Regions from separate parts of the Desulfovibrio mangrovi genome, predicted to be linked through region 2. Evidence: predicted binding sites of a transcription regulator. Region 2 holds the regulator's gene; the other holds the start of a gene.
What was found. Region 2 encodes HrcA, which represses chaperone genes, less so after heat shock. Its sites were predicted from a motif close to TGTTAGCACTCNNNNNNNNNGAGTGCTAACA; they were not measured.

Region 1 (10,440 bases), 1.4 Mb from region 2:
CATTCACCTCAAGAGGTACTCGCGATTAAAAGGCAAGGCATTACGCCTTGCGGAGCATGAACCACTGCTGGGCGATGGAGAGTACGTTGTTAACCAGCCAGTAAACGACGAGGCCCGCGGGGAAGTTCAGGAACATGAAGGTGAACACCAGGGGCATGAACATCATCATCTTCTTCTGTACCGGGTCGCCGGTGCTGGGCGTCATCATTTGCTGCAACAGCATGGTCAGCCCCATGACAATGGGGGTAATGTAGAAGGGGTCGGAGGCGGAAAGGTCCGCCAGCCAGATCATGTCCGTAAAAGGCAGATGTGTGATAAAAGAAGCGTGACGCAGTTCAATCGAGTTCAGCAGAGCCTGATACAGGCCGAAGAACACGGGAATCTGAACGAGCATGGGCAGACAGCCGCCGGCAGGGTTGACCTTGTAGGTCTTGTAGAGGTTCATGACCTCCTGGTTCTGCCGTTCGCGGTCGTCAGCATACTTTTCGCGAATCTTCTGCATCATGGGCTGCAGCTTCTTCATCTGCTCCATGGACTTGTAGCTCTTGTGGGAAAGAGGCCAGAACAGCAGCTTGATCAGAATGGTCAAGATGATGATGGCTACACCGTAGTTCCCCACATACTCGTGGAAGAAGTTGATCATCTTCAACAAGGGCTTGGCCAGAATGCTGAACATGCCGAAGTCAATGGAGGCTCCGAGCATGTTGGGAGCGTTTTCCAGAGCTTTGGCAAGCTTGGGGCCAAGGTAGTAATTGGTGCCGACTTCAAATTCGGCTCCGGGAGCAAGGCCGATGGCGTCACGCTCGATGGCAACACGATAGACGCCATGCTGGAATTTTGCTTTGAGGGCAACGTCGGTTCCTTCAGGCGCAACAGCGGCGAGGAAGTAGTTGCTCTCTACACCGGCCCAACGCAGGGGCAGGCTCTTGGCAAAGCCCTTTTCCAGCTCTTCCAGATCGGCTTCGTAATCCAGACCTTCGGAATCGGAGAACCATGCAATCTTGGTGGGATTGTAACGGTTATCGGCAGATTCAAGGTGGCCTGCACCAAGGGTGAAATCAAGACGTACACTGCGGGGAGCGTCGCCAGAATTCAGAAGGCGAACCTTCTCTTTCACCACATATGTATCGGCAAAGAAGTGCATTTCGCGAACAACGCGGATGCCATCCACTTCACCAGTGAACACCAGCAAGCCGCTGGCGTTGCCATCAAGGGAAAGATTGTCTCCGGCAAAGCTCCATTGCCCGTCAATCCAGGAACGCTTGCCGTCCAGCATGATACCGAGAGCGCCAAGCTGAGAAGCTTCACCACCCACCATGTCAACGGCAGGAGAACCGGCATTGATGCTCACCTTGTAGTCATTCAGGAAAAAGCTCTTCATTACGCCACCCTGACTATGCAGAACTGCCTTGTACAGGGGGGTGGAAACGGTCACTTCACGCCCTTCGGAGGGCTGGAAAACAGGAACGGCAGGCTGATCCACACCAAGGGCGGTCTGAGCCTGCGCGTTTCCGGAATTGGCCTCGGGAGCTGCCGCTACCTGCTGCTGCTCAACCGGCTCGGGCAACCAGCCCATATGCTGCGCCAGAAAATTCCAGCCTACGGTAACTGCCAAACAGAGCGCTACAGCGATCAATAAACGCTTATTATCCATCATGATTGGACCTCAATTACTCCTGTCCGAGGGGGGATTGATGCCGGGAAGGTGGAACGGGATCGTAGCCGCCGCGGCTGAAGGGATGACACCTGAGAATTCGCCAAACGGCAAGGCCGGAGCCTTTCAGGACGCCGTGACGAGAGATAGCCTCGGCCGCATACTCCGAACACGTGGGGACGAAACGGCAGGCAGGGGGCGTAAGCGGTGAAATGCACAACTGGTAAAAGCGGATAGGCAGCACCAGTATGGTTCGGGCAAATGACTTCATGGCGCTTCGTTTCCCGCCTCTTGGGCAAGCTGGCCGCAGACGTTATGAATTATCGGCGATAATTCCTGCGAAACCATTTCGAGACTTACCCGCTCGGGGTTGAGACTGCGCTTGGGCACTACCACGACATCGAATCCGTCGCAGACCTCGCGCTGGTTGAGTCGGAAAAACTCGCGAATCACGCGCTTGACGCGATTACGCACGACTGCCGTTCCTGTTTTTTTCGTCACTGCCATGCCCATACGCCAACTCAGCAGAGCCGAGGAACGAGGCAGCACAAACAGGATGAAATTCTTGGAAAAGTAACGGCGGCCTTCATTGTAACAGCTGACAAAATCAGGCCGCCGGATCAAGCGATGCTCGCGTGAATGCGTTAAGCGGATAATCTCTTACGCCCCTTCGCACGACGACGGCTCAGTACTGCGCGGCCGCTAGCGGACTTAAGGCGGGCGCGGAAGCCACAAGCTCTGGCACGTCTGACTTTGCTCGGCTGATACGTTCTCTTCATGGGGTTACTCCTTTAAAAAAATGAACGGACCTTTTTACAGTGTAAAACGGCCCGCGTCAAGCATGACAAGGGGAATGTTCTCGCGATTCACCGGAAAGCTCAGCATAAAGCCGGTCACAGCCGACCGCCTAACGGTATCGCGGGAAAATCCATAGGCTGTTTCACCCATAATTACAAGCGGAAAGATGGCGCAGGCCAGTTTTTTCCTCAACATGACGGCTATCCTCCCGAAAAGCACCATGGCAAGAACGCCTGCCATAGCATATGTTACGGTAGCGATGCGCCTGCAACATACGCACGACATTCTACTTTTCCGCGACTACGCAGTGAAGAATATGCGCGCTACCCTGCCGCTTCCTATTATAAATAGCTCCCGAAAAGCCGCTCTGCCGCAAAAAGAAAACCACTTCCTCCGGCGTATACAGGTTGAAGACATCTGCGCTGAGGGGCTTTCTTCCTAGTTCAGCCTTATCGCCGAAGCCCAGAACCAGCTTGCCGCCCGCTTTGAGCAGACGTCTGATCTTTTGCGCCGTATCCAGCGGATTCTTCCAGAAATATACGGTATTCACACTGCATACGGTATCAAACGAACTGTCAGTCCATACCATGTCTTCAAAAGCCCCCTGTCTAAAGGACACACGACCATCTGACATGAGGCGGGCATTGTTCTTCTGCGCCTGCAGCACCATGGCCTCCGAGAAATCCACCCCCTCAACTATCCCGTCCTTTACAGTAGCTGCAAGCTCATGCAGCAGCCTGCCGGTTCCGAAACCAATCTCGAGAATATGATCATTGGCTTGCGGATCTACCAGTTCTCTGACAAAGGCGTTCAACTCGGCATTCCCCCTGTCGAACACGCGGGACATGACAAACCTCCCGAACAGCCCGGAGGGCCTGCGGGCCTGCCGAGAAAAGAAATGGATAAAAGACATGGGCTACCCCCTAGTTGTTAGCATCCAGCTAAATGAAACTGAATCCATAGTAAAAGTAAAAGCTCACATCCCTCTAGCACAGCAGGTCGGCGCAACAAAATAAAAAAGCACCCCTTAAGGGGTGCTTACCATGAGGCTGTATCATCGAATGGCTGGCTCAGGTGGACCAAGCGGCGTCGGAGCATCCGCTGCCCCTAAAGGAGGCGTAGGCGTGATCACCCGCTGAGGCGGCGTAATAACCGGAGCATTCATCGGCCCGGCAGGCTGCCGCCCTGCTCCCCCCCCCTGGAAGGTGTTCCCCTGAAAAACGGGGACATCCGCACGCTGTGGCGCAAAGTTCTGCACGGGCGGCAAGGCCGCGCCGTTGGGCGTGTAGGCTGCCTGCCTGCGCGAGAACTCGTTCCACGCCGGATCCACATCCACAGGAGACTTCTTCTCCTTACGCAGCATACTGCGTACCTCGCCGCTGTTTGACAGCTGATACTCATACGCTCCCACAACCGCTCCGTCATCGAGCCGGATAAGGCGCAACGAACAGTACACGGTCACAGGCGTCTCAACATAGCTGCCCACCAGTACGGCCTGTGCGGCATACTGGGTCTGCATCAGACGGGCAACCTCACGGGTCAGCATGAACTCCCCTTCACGGGGACGGATGATCATATTCTGACCCAAACGGGATTCGACAAGACGATACCCGTACTGACTCAGCCGGGACCCCACCTGCTGCATCACCACACGACCAAAGGTGGAGCTTTTCTGCAAATCATCAAGCTCCACCATGGCAGTAACGAGAACGGGACTATCCTTGCTTACACGCCCCGCCATGACCTGATGCAGCGCATCCGCAGCCATCTGACTGGTGCCGGTCAACAGCGAACCCTGAGGAAACGCCGCCAGCGAAGCTTCAATCTGCGCGGGCTGTCTCGGTATGGCGCCCGGTCCGGCCATTGCGGCAACAACACTCAGCAGGAGCAGAATCAGCACCAACAACAGAGAAAGACGTTTCATGCTCTCCTCCTACTGGGCCGTAACCCGCACGGGGCGGGGCTTGAATTCCTGCACGTAGTGCCCGCGGGCCATGGGGTCCACAAACTGCTCATAGTCAGGATCGTTGATGTAATAGACTGAGGAGGTGTGCACCACATACCTGTTGTTGTAGGACATGGACACGGAGATAAGAACTTCGCGATTGGAAGTGGAGGTGACGGCGCCGCTGGCAAAGTCGGCAAGTACGCCAGCGCCTATGGCGGCAGGAATCCATTCCGCCATGGAGTTCAGCGCACGCGCAGCGCTCACTCCCGTACTGATGGCCGTGAAGGTGCCAATGGGCGGACGCTGCATGCGATCATTGTGCAGAACCGCAAGAACGTCGTACTCCACATCCACCACATCGCTTTCACGTTCCAGAGAAACCTGTATGCCGCGCGAAACAAGCTCGGAAGTCAGCAGCTTGTAAAAGCCCAGAGAGAAAGGCCTGCTGTTGGGCGGCTCCATATACAGGGGTTTCATGAGCAGATCGTCACGATCCTCAATTGCCTTGAATATCCTGTCTGCCACGTCTGAAGCAAGCACCTGCCAGTGCCCCGCCGACTGCATCTTGTATTGCGATTCCGCCTCATATGTCGTCGCGACCGGCAGCTGCGAACGATACAGCGCGCACGCCGAAAGCGACACAGCCAGTGCAAGCACCACCGCCAGCCGTGCGGCAGCAAGCGCCTTATGCCGGAAGTGCATATATTTCATGGCCCGTTCCCCTGCTCATGGTCCATTCTGATTATCGGGAAGGCGCGGCAGAAGACAGTCTTCTGCAGTCCTACACTCCCTCATCGTCAAAATGCCCCCATCCCTTTAGGGGGTGACGGTATTATGCTGAACCGAGACGCTTTCTATGGACCGATCTCACGCTGAAGGTCGCGCAGATCCTGCACCAGAACGCGCCGGAAGTGTTCCACCGAACCCTCATCCTGTCCTTCACGGATGGATTGCTCCAAAGCCCGCGCAGTATGCCGCACCCTCTCCGCACCGATATTGGCGGCATCACTCTTGAGCCGATGCGCACGCGAACGCATGACATCCAGCCCATTTCCCCCAGTTTCACTGAAATAGTCCAACCAATTGCACAACTCGCTGCGCATAATGGCTAGCAACTCATCATACGATTCCGGGTCGATACCCAACATGCGCATCGCCCCCTGCCTGTTCAAAACCATTCAGGACTCCTTTGCCATTCCCCAAAAACGTGTGTCTTCATCAAATCACCTTACACAGAACAATGCATAGCTCAGTTTTTGGATAAAAAAAAGGGCCGGAGAAAACTCCGGCCCAAAGAGGCAGATTTGCCAGACGGCGATTTAGTACATGCCGCCCATGCCGCCCATGCCACCGGGCATAGCCGGAGCAGCGGGCTTATCGGAAGGCTTCTCGGCAATGGCGCACTCGGTGGTGAGCAGCAGGGAAGCTACGGAAGCAGCATTCTGCAGTGCAATGCGGGTAACCTTCTTGGGATCGATAACGCCGGCCTTGATAAGGTCTTCGTATTCGCCGGTAGCAGCGTTGAAGCCGAAGCCGTCCTTGCCGTCGCGAACCTTTTCCACAACGATGGAGCCTTCGAAACCAGCGTTGGCAGCGATCTGACGCAGGGGCTCTTCGATGGCGCGACGCAGGATGGCAACGCCGGAAGCTTCGTCGTCGTCAGCGGGCTTGATGTCGTCGAGGATTGCGGCCACGCGAACCAGAGCGGTACCGCCGCCAGGCACGATGCCTTCTTCAACGGCAGCGCGGGTAGCGTTCAGGGCGTCTTCAACGCGGTCCTTCTTTTCCTTCATTTCGGTTTCGGTAGCTGCACCAACGTTGATCACGGCAACGCCGCCAACCAGCTTGGCCAGACGTTCCTGCAGCTTTTCACGATCGTAGTCGGAAGAAGTTTCTTCGACCTGAGCGCGGATCATCTTCACGCGAGCCTTGATGTCCTCGCCCTTGCCGGCGCCGTCAACGATGGTGGTGTTTTCCTTGTCAACAACCACGCGCTTGGCGGAACCGAGGTCAGCCACGGTGATGTTCTCGAGCTTGACGCCCATTTCTTCGGAAACAACCTGACCACCGGTGAGGATGGCGATGTCCTGCAGCATGGCCTTGCGGCGTTCGCCGAAACCGGGAGCCTTTACGGCTGCAACCTGCAGGGTGCCGCGCAGCTTGTTCACAACCAGAGCGGCAAGAGCTTCGCCGTCTACGTCTTCAGCGATGATGACGAGGGGCTTGCTCATCTTGGCGACCTGCTCCAGAACGGGGAGCATGTCCTTCATGTTGGAAATCTTCTTTTCGCAGATGAGGATCAGGGGAGAATCCATTTCCACGATCATCTTGTCAGCGTTGGTTACGAAGTAGGGGGACAGGTAGCCGCGGTCAAACTGCATACCTTCAACAACTTCGAGAGTGGTCTCGAGGCCCTTGGCTTCTTCAACGGTGATAACGCCTTCCTTGCCCACCTTGTTCATGGCTTCGGCAATGATGTTGCCGATGGTGGTGTCGGAGTTGGCGGAAATGGTGCCAACCTGAGCGATTTCCTTCTGGTCGCGGGTGGGCTTAGCAAGAGCGTTCAGTTCGACAACGAGGGCTTCAACAGCCTTGTCGATGCCGCGCTTGATGGCCATTGGGTTACGGCCGGCAGCAACGAGCTTCACGCCTTCCTTGTAAACAGCCTGAGCAAGAATGGTAGCGGTGGTGGTACCGTCGCCAGCGATGTCGGAAGTCTTGGAGGCAACTTCCTTAACCATCTGGGCGCCCATGTTTTCGAACTTGTCTTCCAGTTCGATTTCCTTGGCTACGGAAACGCCGTCCTTGGTGATAACGGGGGAGCCGAAGGACTTTTCGATAACAACGTTACGGCCCTTGGGTCCAAGGGTAACCTTAACGGCGTTGGCAAGCTTATCTACACCGCGGGAAAGGCGCTCACGTGCCTTTGCGTCAAAAAGAATCTCTTTAGCCATGAGTATAATCCTCCTGAAATATAAGCGAAATGAGGTAAGTTAGGCGATGATGGCGAGAATGTCGTCTTCGCGCATTACGAGGAAGTCGTTACCGTCGATCTTGATCTCGGTACCAGCGTACTTGTTGAAGAGAACAACATTGCCGACAGCAACGGTCATGGCAATGGTGTTGCCGTTTTCAACCTTACCGGGGCCTACCGCAACGACTTCGCCACGAGAGGGCTTTTCCTTGGCGGTATCAGGAATGTAAAGACCACCGGCGGTCTTTTCTTCGGCTTCAAGACGCTTAACCAGAACGCGATCGCTCAAAGGCTTCAGATTCATACTATAACCCTCCAACATTTTTTCATATTCGACTTTTCTGTTAGCACTCAAACGAGTCGAGTGCCAATACCGCGCGGATATATACCCCTTCCTGCCCCCGCTTGCAACACATGGTCTTTTCAAAGGCAGGTTCCGCATACAGCGGAACGGGCACCGCAAGTTATGTACATAAAATACCCGCTGAAAAAGCGGGAGAAATCAACGTCGGGAATAAGCTTCCCGAACGCTGACGGGATAATAAATCACTTTTCCGCCTTGAAAAGGGGGCAAGTGCATTTTTTTTCATTTTTTTTGTAAAAAATAAAAATATCAAACCGTTACAGCTGCGACAATTCTGTAAGCAAAACATTCTTATGCACTGGCTTGGTCAAGAATCCGGTACAGCCGGCATCAAAAGCCCTTTTCTTCTCTTCCTCAAGGGCATGGGCAGTAAGCGCGATGACGGGCACCTGCCCCCCTCCCCGTTGCCGCTCCAATTCACGGATACGTGATGTTGCTGTCAGACCATCCATGACCGGCATTTCAATATCCATGAGCACCACGTCAAAGAATTCATTCGCAAAGCGGTCCACCCCATCCTGACCATTCTCCGCCATGACAAGCTCGTGAGGAGTTCGGCGCAGGAACAGTTCCACCACCATGCGGTTATTGGGAGAATCGTCCACGAGCAGAATGCGCAGAGCGCGGCCATCCCCCATTGCATGCGAAGCAGGCTCTTCCGGTTCCGCTTTTGAAGCCAGCACCTCATCCAGCGCCTCGGCAAGCGAATGCGGAGCAATCGGCTTTACCAAAGAAGTATAGTAAAGCCCGCCAGGAACTGCTCCGACCCCGCATCCAAGCGTACAAAGCAACACGGATCGCCGTACGCCTTCATCCACCAGTGCTCCCAGATACGAAGCGACGCTCTGCCCTCCCACCTCTGCCCGTTCATTTGGCAGAACCGTCACAACCAGTTCGACGGGGCGCCCTTGTGCCGCAAGTTCCCGAATGCATACGGCCGCCCCCTCCAGACTGCCCAGCACTTCCACGGCTGCACCAAAATCTTCCAGATATTCATGCAGCAAGCTGCGGGTAAAGACGTGGGGCTCTACCACAAGCACACGTTTGCCGGCCACGGTCTTCGCCCCTTTGGTCTTTGCAAGCTGCCTGCTGCAGACTTCAAAGTTGGCCGTGAAAGAAAAAATGGAGCCGGAAAACCCATCGCTTTCCACCCCGATATGCCCGCCCATAAGACTGACAAGATGGCGGCAGATAGCCAGACCAAGTCCGGTTCCACCGAACTTTCGCGTCGTCGAGGAATCAGCCTGCGAAAAGGTCTCGAATATTCTGCCATGCAGGGAAGGAGGCACACCAATCCCCGAGTCCCGGACCGTGAAAAGAAGGTTGCCCGGATCCATACTGTCCGGATTGGCATTCACCTCAAGAATGACCTCGCCCCGCTCTGTGAATTTGACCGCGTTGCCGATCAGATTGATCAGAACCTGACGCAGCCTCGTGGGATCTCCCTTCAACCGATGCGGCACGTGTGGAGCCAGACGCCATCCAATTTCCAGTCCTTTCTCATGCGCCCGCACAGCCAGAGATCTGAGCGTCTTGTCCACCACCTTCTGCAGATCGAATTCAATATGCTCCAGCATGAACTGGCCGGACTCGACCTTGGAGAGATCCAGAATGTCGTTGATGAGTTCCATAAGTCCCTCACCAGCCTGGCGCAGCACCTTCACATTTTCCTGTTGCTCTCTTGAAAGCTCTGCCTCGGTCAACACCTCCGCCATTCCGAGAATGACATTCATGGGGGTGCGGATTTCGTGGCTCATAGTGGCGAGGAACTGGCTTTTGGAACGCGTGGCGGACTCCGCCTGCTCCTTGGCCTTCTGCAATTTGTCGATGGCAACCTGCAGCTCGGCATTCTTCTCATCCAATTGACGGGTCCGTTCTTCAACCTTGTCTTCAAGCGACCAGCTGTACTCCTCAATCTGGCGGCTGGCATCCTGCAAGCTTACGGCAAGCCGCTCCGACTCCTTACGCATGACGAGCAGATTGGCCAGCATCGCATTGAAGGCTTCCGCAAGAACCGTCAGTTCGTTGCGGCTATCCGACTCCATGGCAACCTGAATACTCTCAAGATTATCCATGCTGACCATGGCTGTGGCGCTGGTCAATTTTTCGAGCGGACGGGAAAGTATCTTGCGGGCAAACCAGAGGAAGATAACCCACAAGGCAACAGCCTTGATAAGGGCATTGACGAGAATGATGATGAGATCTTCCCACACTTCGCTGAGAACAATATTCTCACTGGAAAACAGCGTTAACGCCCCAATTACATAGGGCTGCCCGCCCGATTCCATGTACATGATCGGGAAGGTGTTCCAGAAAAGGCTGTCCCGTTCTCCTGTTCCTTCGACATTAAGCAACATGCCATTCTCGCCGAATGCAGGAGCGGCAAACGGCAGGGGCCTCTCAAGCGAATTGGCTTCAAATGCCCCCTGAAACTCCGTTTCAACGCGCACTCCCACCAGTTCCGGCGTCTCAAGCATGCCGTTCACGATGGTACGGATCTGCAAGTCATCCACATTATAAATGGCCGCAGCCAACCCCTCGGAAACAACAGTTTCCAGAGAGGCAATCGACCGGGTCACTTTGTCATGGGTGGAGATGTATTCATTGATCAGTTGCCCTGCCGTAAGCAGGCACGTGACCAGCACGTACAGCAAAAACACCTTGCGTAACAGCAAGGTTGCCACCGAGTTCTTGATAGGTAC
Region 2 (10,440 bases):
TCAGCGAAGACCCAGCACGCGGTAGACGGCCTGCATGTCCAACGCCTCACGCACCACCGCAGCCAACCTGTCCAGAGCAGGGTCCAGCGAATATGGTGCGACAACCCGGCCGAGGGGAGACTCGCCCTTGCGGAACCGTAGCCTGTCCACAAAGGCACGACGGAATTCGTCCGAATCGAACAGGCCGTGCAGATAGGTTCCCCACACCATGCCGTCGGAAGACGAATAGCCGATGGCCATTCCGTCCTGCAGCACTACGCAGGGCGCTACACCGGCGCCTTCGCCCATCAGCGTTCTGCCGTGGTGGATTTCATAGCCGTTTACAGGAAGGTCGAATCCGGTATGGGTTCCGGACACGCGGGTCAACACCTTGTCCTGCCCCATAACGGTATGCACATTCAGCAGTCCCAGCCCGTCGCAGTCTGTGGCCCGATCGGCAGACTCTACCTGCAGCGGATCTTCCACGCTTCTGCCAAGCATCTGCAGACCGCCGCATATGCCCACGATCTCAGGAGCCGCATCTCCGGCAGCAAGAGCTGTCACGGCCTCGGCAAGCCCCGTGCTGCGCAGCCATGCAAGGTCGCCCAGCGTATTCTTCGACCCAGGCAGGATGATGCAGTCCGGATGCCCCAGCGACTCCGGAGAACGTACACCGCGAATCTGCACATCCGGTTCACAGGAAAGTGCGTCCATATCCGTGAAATTGGCAATATGGGGCAGATCGATAAGTGCGACATCCACGCAGGCCCCCTGCTTGACCACGGTTCTCCCCATGGCCTCCTTGAAGGAGACGGAGTCTTCTTCAGGAAGTCCCAGTTCCGGGACATGTGGCACCACCCCGAAGAAAGGCTTGCCGGTCTTCTGGGTGGTATATATGAGGGCGGGGTCCAGCAAACTGGCATCGCCGCGGAAACGATTGAGGACAAAGCCAACCACCAGCTCCCGTTCCCACGGATCAAGCAGCTCCATCGTTCCCACCAGCGAGGCGAACACCCCACCCCGGTCGATATCTCCCACCAGCAGCACTCTGGCGTCCGCATAGCGGGCCATCTGCATGTTGACGATATCGTGCGCCTTGAGGTTGATCTCGGCGGGGCTGCCTGCTCCTTCAAGCACCATCACATCGTGTTCGGCAGCAAGCGAATCATAGGCCATCTGTACGGTCCGAAAGGCTTCCGGCTTGAAGGAGACATATTCCTTCACACGCATATTCCCCACGACACGTCCCATGACGATGACCTGCGAACCGGTATCGGAGGAAGGCTTGAGCAGCACCGGATTCATTCGAGCGTCCGGCTCAAGACGGCATGCGGCAGCCTGAACTGCCTGCGCCCGGCCTATTTCACGGCCGTCAGGCGTAACAAAGGAATTCAGCGCCATGTTCTGGGCCTTGAAGGGCGCGACGGAATACCCGTCCTGCAGCAAAATACGGCAGAGTGCGGCGGTCAACACGCTCTTGCCGGCATTGGAACTGGTGCCCTGCAGCATAAGAGCGGGAATCTTGCGGTTCAGACTGTGATTTGGCATGGTGGAAGCTGTATCCCGTTTCCCTTTGTAAAACCAGTGCATTCCTTGTCTACAGGGCGCACACAGGCATTATATTCTGTCGTTTTAGCAAAGAATAATGGACGGTTGCCGAAATAATCGGCACAAGGGCCACATGACTCAAATTCTTGTCATTGCGCGCGATAACGAAAATGGTGACATTCTCAAACGGCGGCTTGAGCAGCTGGGAGCTTCCCCCATCCTTGCCTCCGAATCAGATGCCATTGTACACGTCATGCGCACCGTTCCACTGCAGGGCATATTGATCAACATGCCTACGTTCCTGCGTCTGCACGGGGAAGGGAAAAACATTCTCAACGAATCCATGGACAGCTTCCCCCTGCTGCGCTGCAGGCTGGACAGCGAATCCGGTGCGCTCACGGTCTTTGAGCAGGGGCAGAATCCCGACCAGGCTCTCACCCTGTTTGTCCGGCAATGCACTGAAGCCAAAAAGCGGACCATCCGACGCGAGGAGCGCACGGTCATCACCTGTGCCGTACTTCTGTCTCAGGACGCGAGCTTCAATCCCGCCACCACGGAACGGACCATAACATTCAACGTCTCCACTCTTGGCGCCTTCTGCTTTTCCACACACGCCTGGAAGCCCGGCCAACCGGCTTGGCTGCAATTCCTTGACCTTAATGACAAAACCCCCATATCCGGCTCTGTCGCCCATGCCACCCGATGGGGCAAGGGCTGTCGCCAACCCGGATGCGGCATCAGCTTCAACCCCATCACGGATGCACAACGTGAAGAACTGGCAGCTCTGCTCAAGGGCAACGGGGTAAAGGTTAGGCAGCTTGTGACAACTTGATTGCATCTGCAAATAGCATATTGATATGCAAGCTGATTACGACTACATGTTCCTCTGCCGGCGGCAAGCATTCACGGCCCCCTCCTCTGACGGAGCGCGTCCCCTTGCCCGCACTCACCGGCACAGGCCATCCAGGAGTAACTCATGGGAAAATTCCTTAAAATATTCGGATCCATCGTCGGCGCGTGCCTGCTCATTGTCGCCGTCGGCACCATCGCCCTCATCACGCTGGTGAATCCCAACGACTTCAAGACCCGTATCGCCGAAGAAGTCCGCAAACAGACCGGAAGAACCGTGGAGTTCACCGGCGACATCACGCTTTCCTATTTCCCGTGGCTCGGACTGGAAACAGGCCCTGTGCGCATGGCCAACCCTGACAACTTCGGCGGAGGCGACTTCCTCTCGCTGGAAAAAGCCGGCATCCGCGTAAAGCTCATGCCCCTCCTTAAAAAGGATGTTCAGGTCTCCTTTGTCACGGTTGACGGGCTCAAACTCAACTTCATCCGTAATGCCAAGGGACAGGTGAACTGGCTGTTCACTCCCCAGCAGCCTGCCCCCGCGCAGCACGCGCCCGCCATGGACAAGAACGGCTTCAGTGACGAAACGGCCGCATCACCGCTGGAAGCCTTTCCCGCTTTGCTCGTGAACTCCATCGGCATCACCCGCGCCAGCATCTCCTACACGGACGAACAGAGCGGCGCGAGCTACGCACTGAACGAACTCTCGCTTGCCACCTCAGCCCTCACGCTGGGCAAACCCGTGGATATTACGCTGAAAGGTGATATCGCCGCCAATGCCCCCAAGCTGGATGCGGCATTCGACTTTCATACCACGCTGCTGCTGGCTCACGACCTGACCCGCATCGAACTGGACAACCAGACCCTGACACTCGACGCCACAGGGGAACCGTTCCCCGGCGGCAGCATGAATCTGAACCAGAAGGGGGCCATGTCCTACGATCTGATTCAGCAATTGTTCCATGTCCGTTCCTTTGCCGTCTCCGCTTATGAGGCCGACCTTGCTGCCAACGGCAAGCTGAATCTGGCGGACGGCCCGAGCTTCCACGGCAAAGTGGCACTGGGATGCGCTCTGCGCGACACGCTCAAGGCGCTTGGCGTGGAAGTGGCAACAACCGATCCCGCCGTGCTGGACAAGGCATCGCTCAGCTTCAGCATCGCCGCCTCTCCGGTCCAGATTGCTCTTTCCGAAATCAACGGAGCAGTGGATGATACGACCCTCACGGGCGCCCTGCGCGTAAAGCAGTTCAACCGTCCGGACATCAAGGCCGAACTGGCCGTTACCGGCATCGATGTAGATCGTTATCTTCCCCCCAAGACTGAAGCTGCCGAAGAAGAGAAGTCCCTTCCTTCGGAAACGGCCCAACCTGCTCCGGCTCCGGCTCCAGAGCAGGGGTTGCCTGCCGAAACCAGAAAGGCCCTGCGCAAACTGCTGCTGGATGCTGCTCTCAAGGTTGGCTCGCTTACCGTACAGAAGGTTACCCTGACCGACGTAGACATCAAAGCCACGACCCGGGACGGCCTCATCAAGATTTCTCCATGCTCGGCAAACCTCTTTGAAGGTCGTTACGATGCCGACATCTCTGCCGATCTTCGCGGCAAGACCACAAGATCAGGTCTCACGCTGGCCGTGAAGGACCTGCAGCTTGCCCCCATAACCTCCACCTTCATGGGTGAGCCTCGCGCCACGGGAACGGCTAATTTGCAGACCAGTCTGGATGCCAGCGGCGAAACCATGTCCGACATCCTCTCCACCCTGAACGGCAAGGGCTCGTTCGCGGTAACGGACGGTGCCGTGCTGGGCGTGCAAATCCTGCCCGACAATGCAAAAACCCAACTGAAAGACACCAAGGTGGACAAGGCAGACGAGGCTGCGCGTCAGCAGCGCTTCGACCGTCTTTCCGGCAGCTATGTCGTCCGCTCCGGTCGCGTCACCAACAAGGATCTGGCCTTGGTAGCCCCCAACATAAAGGGATCCGGCGCAGGCTATGTGGATCTGTATCAGGATAAGATCGACTACAAAGCCGTTGTGCGCGTTGCAGGGCTTCCCAAAATGCCCGTAACAATCACCGGAACGCTTGCCAACCCCCGTTATGGATTTGATGCCACTCTCCTGCTGAAGAACACCCTGAAGGACGTGCAGAACCTGCTGCCCATCCCCGGCCTGTTCGGCAAGGAAGCCAGCACCACCGACAAGCAGCAGAACGGCACCACGAAGGAATCCCAGAAGCCCCAGAATCCGCTTGAACAACTCGGCAAGGGCCTGCAGCAACTGTTCAAGCAATAACTACGGGACGGTAGACAGCCATGACAGCACAGACGCAGGACCACAAGACGCCGCAACCAGGCGACAAGGCCCCGTTGTTCGACCTCGTAAACGCGAACGGTGAGGCGCGTCCCCTTTCCTGCTATGCCGGAACATGGCTTGTGCTCTACTTCTATCCCAAGGCTTCCACACCGGGATGCACACGCGAGGCCCAAGGCTTCACGAGCCTGCTTCCCGATTTCGCGGCCTGCAACGCAACCGTAGTCGGGGTATCTCCCGATTCATGCAAGGCCATCACGGGCTTCATCAGCAAGCAGCAGCTTGGCGTTGAGCTGCTCTCCGACCCTGAACGTTCGGCCGCCAAAGCCTACGGCGTGTATCAGCTCAAGAAGAACTACGGGAAGGAGTCCATGGGCATTGTGCGTTCGACCTTCATCATTGACCCTAAGGGTGTAATCCGGCAGGTCTTCAGCCCCGTAAAGAAGGTCGATACCCACATGCAGGAAGCGCTGGAGGCTGTCCGCAGCCTTACGGCCCACGTCTAAAAAAACCTGTGCATTCCGGCATATTACAAGAGCCCGCCCTTCCTTTTACGCCCCCCTTCCCTTGACATGGGTGTTGGCCGTTGTTACCCGTGAAGTCTTGAGGGAAGCGACGACCGTATGACGGAGCACGCAAATTGCTCCCTTATGACGGCCTGTTGCGCCACCGCCTTCCCAGTGCTGCATGGCGGCACAGGCATCGGGATGTTGATCCTGCCAGCGGACAATGCTGACGGCTGACGAATCATGGCCGTCCCCTCCGGAACCCTTCATACGGAACGGGCAGCGAATACGAATGACCCTTGCACAACGCGAGACGGACGTACTCTCCACGATCATCGAGTCCTACATTTCCACGGCCCTGCCGGTGGGGTCTCGTACCGTGGCCAACGCCTCGCGTCTCAAGCTTTCCGCAGCCAGCATGCGCAACACCATGGCCGACCTGACCGACAAGGGGTATCTGGAACAGCCCCACACCTCGGCAGGCCGCATTCCCACGGCAAAGGCATTCCGCCTGTATGTGGACTCCCTGTTGCGCATGCGTCCCATCTCACGCGAGGAACGAAGCAGCATTCTGGCCAGACTGACCCTGCAGGGGCTGGAAATCAGCAAGATGCTCCAGCAGGCAACGGCCATGGTTTCCTCGCTTTCCCATGAGGTGGCTCTGGTCCTTGCTCCCGGCGGAAACGATGTACGCTGGCGCCGCGTGGACTTCTCCCTGCTGGCCGACCGGCTGATATTGGCCGTACTGGTGCTGGACGGCGGCATGGTCCACAGCCGCGTGGTGCAACTGGACGAACAGGTCACCACTGACGACCTTATCCACTTTGCCAACTACCTGAACAGCCACTACACGGGACTTTCATTTTCCGAAGCCCGCAGCCGCATTCTCCGCGAACTGCACCGCACCGAAGCGCATCTGGAAAAACTCTGCGCACGGGCGCTGGGGCTTGCCCGTCTCGCCTTCTCCGGTGAAACCGAAGAAGAACGACAACTGTTCGTAGAGGGCACCCTGACCATGCTGGACAAGGCGGAGTTTACCGATGCCGCCCGCATGCGGGAACTGCTCGCCCTGCTGGATGAACGCACCCGTCTGCTCAAACTGCTGGACAACACCATGCGCAGTGCGGATGTTTCCGTTTCCATTGCACCGGACATGCCCGAGGCAGAAGACAGCTTTGCCGGACTCAGCGTCATTTCCGCCCCCTACGGCGGCGACGTGCCGCTCGGAGTCGTCAGTGTCATCGGCCCGCTGCGCATGGATTACGGCACAGTCGTCCCCGTTGTGGACTGCATTTCCAAATCCCTTTCCACCCTGCTGAAAGACCGGTTTTCCGCTTAGAAAACCGAAGCGAATATTCTAAGGAGCGATTATTTCCATGGTAAAAGACAAGGTTGAACTGAGCGAGGAAGCCGCGGAGCAGCTTGAAAAAGACAAGGCCAGCGCCCCCGAACAGGGAACCATCGAATTGACTGATGAAGAGCTTGTGGCACTGTGCAAGGCGCGTGTTTGCCCCGCCTGTGACGAGAAGGTAAGCGCTGATGAAGCACGCCTTCGCTCTCTTGCAGAGATGGACAACTTCAAAAAGCGTATCCAGCGCGAAAAGGAAGAACAGGCCAAGTACGCTGCAGAAAGCGTTCTTTCCAGCCTGCTGCCCACGCTGGACAATCTGGGCCTCGCCATCGACTACGGCCGCAATCTGGAAGGCTGCAAGGACATGCTCATCGGTGTGGAAATGACCCAGAAGCTCCTGCTGGACGCCATTGCCCAGCATGGCCTCGTACAGGTCGGCACCAAGGGCGAAGAATTCAGCCCCGAGATTCACGAAGCCATAGGACAGGAGCCCTGCCCCGAAACGCCCGAAGGGCACGTAAAGCAGGTCATGCAGAAAGGCTACCGTCTCAAGGAGCGCCTGTTGCGCCCCGCCAAGGTCGTCATTTCCTCCGGCAAATAGCTGGTACAAGAAACCGAGAAACGCCCGCACTGCATACAGTGCGGGCGTTTTTTCTTTGTCTCAGCCGCCAGCGGGTGTCGATCTGACAATGCAGGCATGGGATTCGCTGCAACGCAGCTCAAACAACGTACGCAACCTGCGCAACCTACGCACCGGGCACGCAAGCCCCCCCAAGTTGGCCGGAGTGCCTCCAAAAGCTCAAGTGAATCCTGTACATACGACAAGGACGGGCAACAAGGAAAAACCCTGAAAAACATGCATTTGCAACAAGTTGCAACATCTTGTGTAAAAAATTTCACCATTCCCCCTTGCCCCTCCCGAAAACGAACTTAGTTTCTCCCCGACGCTGACACGACGCCGCGCCGCCCGGCAGCGGCTCATATATCAGGTAGAATTTACACTCATATTTCGTGACCATCTCGTTAGGAGGAATCGCACATGGGCAAAATTATCGGTATTGACCTTGGAACCACCAACTCCTGTGTCTACATCATGGAAGGCAAGGACCCCAAATGCATCACCAACCCTGAAGGCGGCCGTACCACCCCTTCCATCGTCGGCTTTACCGACAAGGAACGCCTCGTTGGTGACATTGCCAAGCGTCAGGCCGTTACCAACCCCGAGCGTACTGTTTTCGCCATCAAGCGCCTGATGGGGCGCCAGTTCAGTTCTCCCGAAGTTTCCCGCTGGGCCGACCATTCTCCCTACAAGATCGTTGCCGGTAACGGCGGCGACGCACATGTGGAAATCGAAGGCCGCAGCTATTCTCCTGCCGAAGTTTCCGCAATGATCCTCGGCAAGCTGAAGTCCGATGCCGAAGCCTATCTGGGTGAAGAAGTAACCGAAGCGGTCATCACCGTTCCCGCATACTTCAACGACTCCCAGCGCCAGGCCACCAAGGACGCAGGCCGTATCGCCGGTCTTGAAGTGAAGCGCATCATCAACGAACCCACCGCAGCGTCTCTCGCTTACGGCTTCGACAAGAAGGCCAACGAAAAGATCGCCGTATTCGACCTCGGCGGCGGTACCTTCGACATCTCCATCCTTGAAGTTGGCGACAACGTTGTTGAAGTTCGCGCCACCAACGGCGACACCTTCCTCGGCGGCGAAGACTTCGACCTTGCCATCATCAATTACCTGGTGGACGAGTTCAAGCGCGAGAACCACGGCATTGACCTTTCCAAGGACCGCATGGCCCTGCAGCGCCTGAAGGAAGCCGCTGAAAAGGCCAAGAAGGACCTTTCCACCTCCATGGAAGCGGAAGTGAACCTGCCCTTCATCACCGCCGACCAGACCGGTCCCAAGCACCTCATGCTCAAGCTCTCCCGCGCCAAGCTGGAAAAGCTGGTTGAGAGCCTGGTCGACCGCACCATCGCCCCCTGCAAGAAGGCGCTGGCTGACGCTGGCCTCTCCGCAGCGGAAATCGACGAAGTGGTGCTCGTTGGCGGCATGACCCGTATGCCTCTGGTGCAGAAGAAGGTTGCCGAGTTCTTCGGCAAGGAACCCAACCGTTCCGTGAACCCTGACGAAGTGGTTGCCATGGGTGCGGCCATTCAGGGCGGCATTCTCGCCGGTGACGTGAAGGACGTTCTGCTGCTCGACGTGACCCCGCTGTCTCTGGGTATCGAAACCCTCGGCGGCGTGTTCACCAAGCTGATCGACCGCAACACCACCATCCCGACCAAGAAGTCTCAGACCTTCACCACCGCTGCGGACAACCAGCCCTCCGTGTCCATTCACGTCATGCAGGGCGAACGCCCCATGGCCGGTGACAACATGACCCTCGGCCGCTTCGAACTGACCGGCATTCCTCCGGCACCCCGCGGCATGCCCCAGATCGAAGTCAGCTTCGACATCGACGCAAACGGCATCGTGCATGTTTCCGCCAAGGACCTCGGCACCGGCAAGGAACAGTCCATCCGCATCACCGCTTCCTCCGGTCTTTCCGAAGACGAGATTCAGCGCCTGATCAAGGAAGCCGAATCCCATGCTGACGAAGACAAGAAGAAGCAGCAGGTCATCGAAGCCCGCAACCAGGCCGACACCCTGATCTACTCTGCCGAAAAGTCCATCCACGACCTCGGCGACAAGCTGGATGCAGGACTGAAGAGCGATATCGACAGCAAGATCGAAGTGCTCAGAAAGGCCATGGAAGGCGAAGACATCGACGCCATCAAGAAGGCCACCGACGAACTGTCCCAGGCTTCTCACAAGCTGGCTGAGCAGCTCTACGCACAGCAGGCTCAGGGCGCTCAGGGCGGTGAACCCCACGCCGACGCAGGCGATGCAGGCGGTGCCCGCAAGGATGACGACGATGTAGTCGACGCCGACTACACCGAAGTGAAGAAGTAAGCCTCCCTGCCTGCATGCAGGAGTCGGAACACCCCGCTCTTGCAATTGCAACGGTATATGATTAGCTTGGCCTGATTCGCTGTTTGGCGGATCAGGCCTTAATCATTATGGTACCTACTATGCAAAAATACTCTGCCTTGAATTCCCTGCGGCGCTCCGTGCTGCCGCTCTTTGCCGTCCTGAGTCTGCTCCTTGCCATCACCCTGCTTGCAGGCTGCCAGAAGACGGTTGTGGTTCCTGCACAGTCAGACGCCCGGTACCTGACGCTGCCCGAACAGGCTTTTGCGGCCTACTCAATCGGCGACTATCAGCGTGCTGAAGCCTTGTATGACAGGACATTGCAGTTGCCTCAGCTTTCGCCGTCCGAAGCGCAGGAAGCCTGGAAGTATTTCGCCCTCAGCACCATCGCCAACGGCAAATACAACCTCGGAGTGGAAGCACTGGAAAAGTGGCGTACCCTCGCACCGGATGCTGACAGCTCCACTGAATGGCTGGACGCTTTCAGCAAGTGCATGCTCAACCTGCCGCGCCAGAAGGCCGTGGACATGCTTGCTCCGCTGGCTGTTGACACCGAGCGCTCCTGGGCTGTCCGCACTGAAGCCTCTCTGCTGCTTGCCAGCCGCGAGTGGACCGACGGCAAGGATACCTACGGGGCCATGCAGACCCTATCCAACCTGTACCAGCAGGCCCCCGACGCAGACGGCGCCAAGGCCTACAGAGGCACTCTGGAAAACCGCCTGTTCTCCCAGCTGCAGACGGCCGAACCCGAAGCGCTCGCCATGCTTGCCGGTCTGCTTACCCCTGAAAACGAACTGAATTTCCCCTATTCCGTCATCCTGCTGGAAAAGGCCCGTCGCTCCGCCACGGATACCGAAAGCTGGCCGTTGGCCTTTCAGGCCCTGCAGCGCCTGCGTCAGGCAGGACATTTTGCTGACAAACTGCTGGTGGA

Region 1: groES (co-chaperone GroES) is a predicted target of HrcA. The motif match lies at 7,717-7,747, and genes of this name have one in related genera.

The regions. Positions count from the first base shown of each region.
Region 1 covers NZ_CP104208.1:642,353-652,792, reverse strand. Annotated here, with positions in the region: gene yidC (membrane protein insertase YidC) at 41-1,654, opposite strand; gene yidD (membrane protein insertion efficiency factor YidD) at 1,671-1,925, opposite strand; gene rnpA (ribonuclease P protein component) at 1,922-2,278, opposite strand; gene rpmH (50S ribosomal protein L34) at 2,299-2,433, opposite strand; gene N1030_RS03025 (hypothetical protein) at 2,468-2,647, opposite strand; gene N1030_RS03020 (class I SAM-dependent methyltransferase) at 2,739-3,299, opposite strand; gene N1030_RS03015 (FlgO family outer membrane protein) at 3,507-4,376, opposite strand; gene N1030_RS03010 (hypothetical protein) at 4,386-5,111, opposite strand; gene N1030_RS03005 (Hpt domain-containing protein) at 5,255-5,578, opposite strand; gene groL (chaperonin GroEL) at 5,720-7,354, opposite strand; gene groES (co-chaperone GroES) at 7,394-7,678, opposite strand; gene N1030_RS02990 (hybrid sensor histidine kinase/response regulator) at 7,996-10,440, opposite strand, start outside.
Region 2 covers NZ_CP104208.1:2,059,406-2,069,845, forward strand. Annotated here, with positions in the region: gene N1030_RS09510 (cobyric acid synthase) at 1-1,527, opposite strand; gene N1030_RS09515 (PilZ domain-containing protein) at 1,661-2,359, shown strand; gene N1030_RS09520 (AsmA family protein) at 2,504-4,663, shown strand; gene N1030_RS09525 (peroxiredoxin) at 4,684-5,187, shown strand; gene hrcA (heat-inducible transcriptional repressor HrcA) at 5,480-6,526, shown strand; gene N1030_RS09535 (nucleotide exchange factor GrpE) at 6,564-7,139, shown strand; gene dnaK (molecular chaperone DnaK) at 7,578-9,491, shown strand; gene N1030_RS09545 (penicillin-binding protein activator) at 9,611-10,440, shown strand, end outside.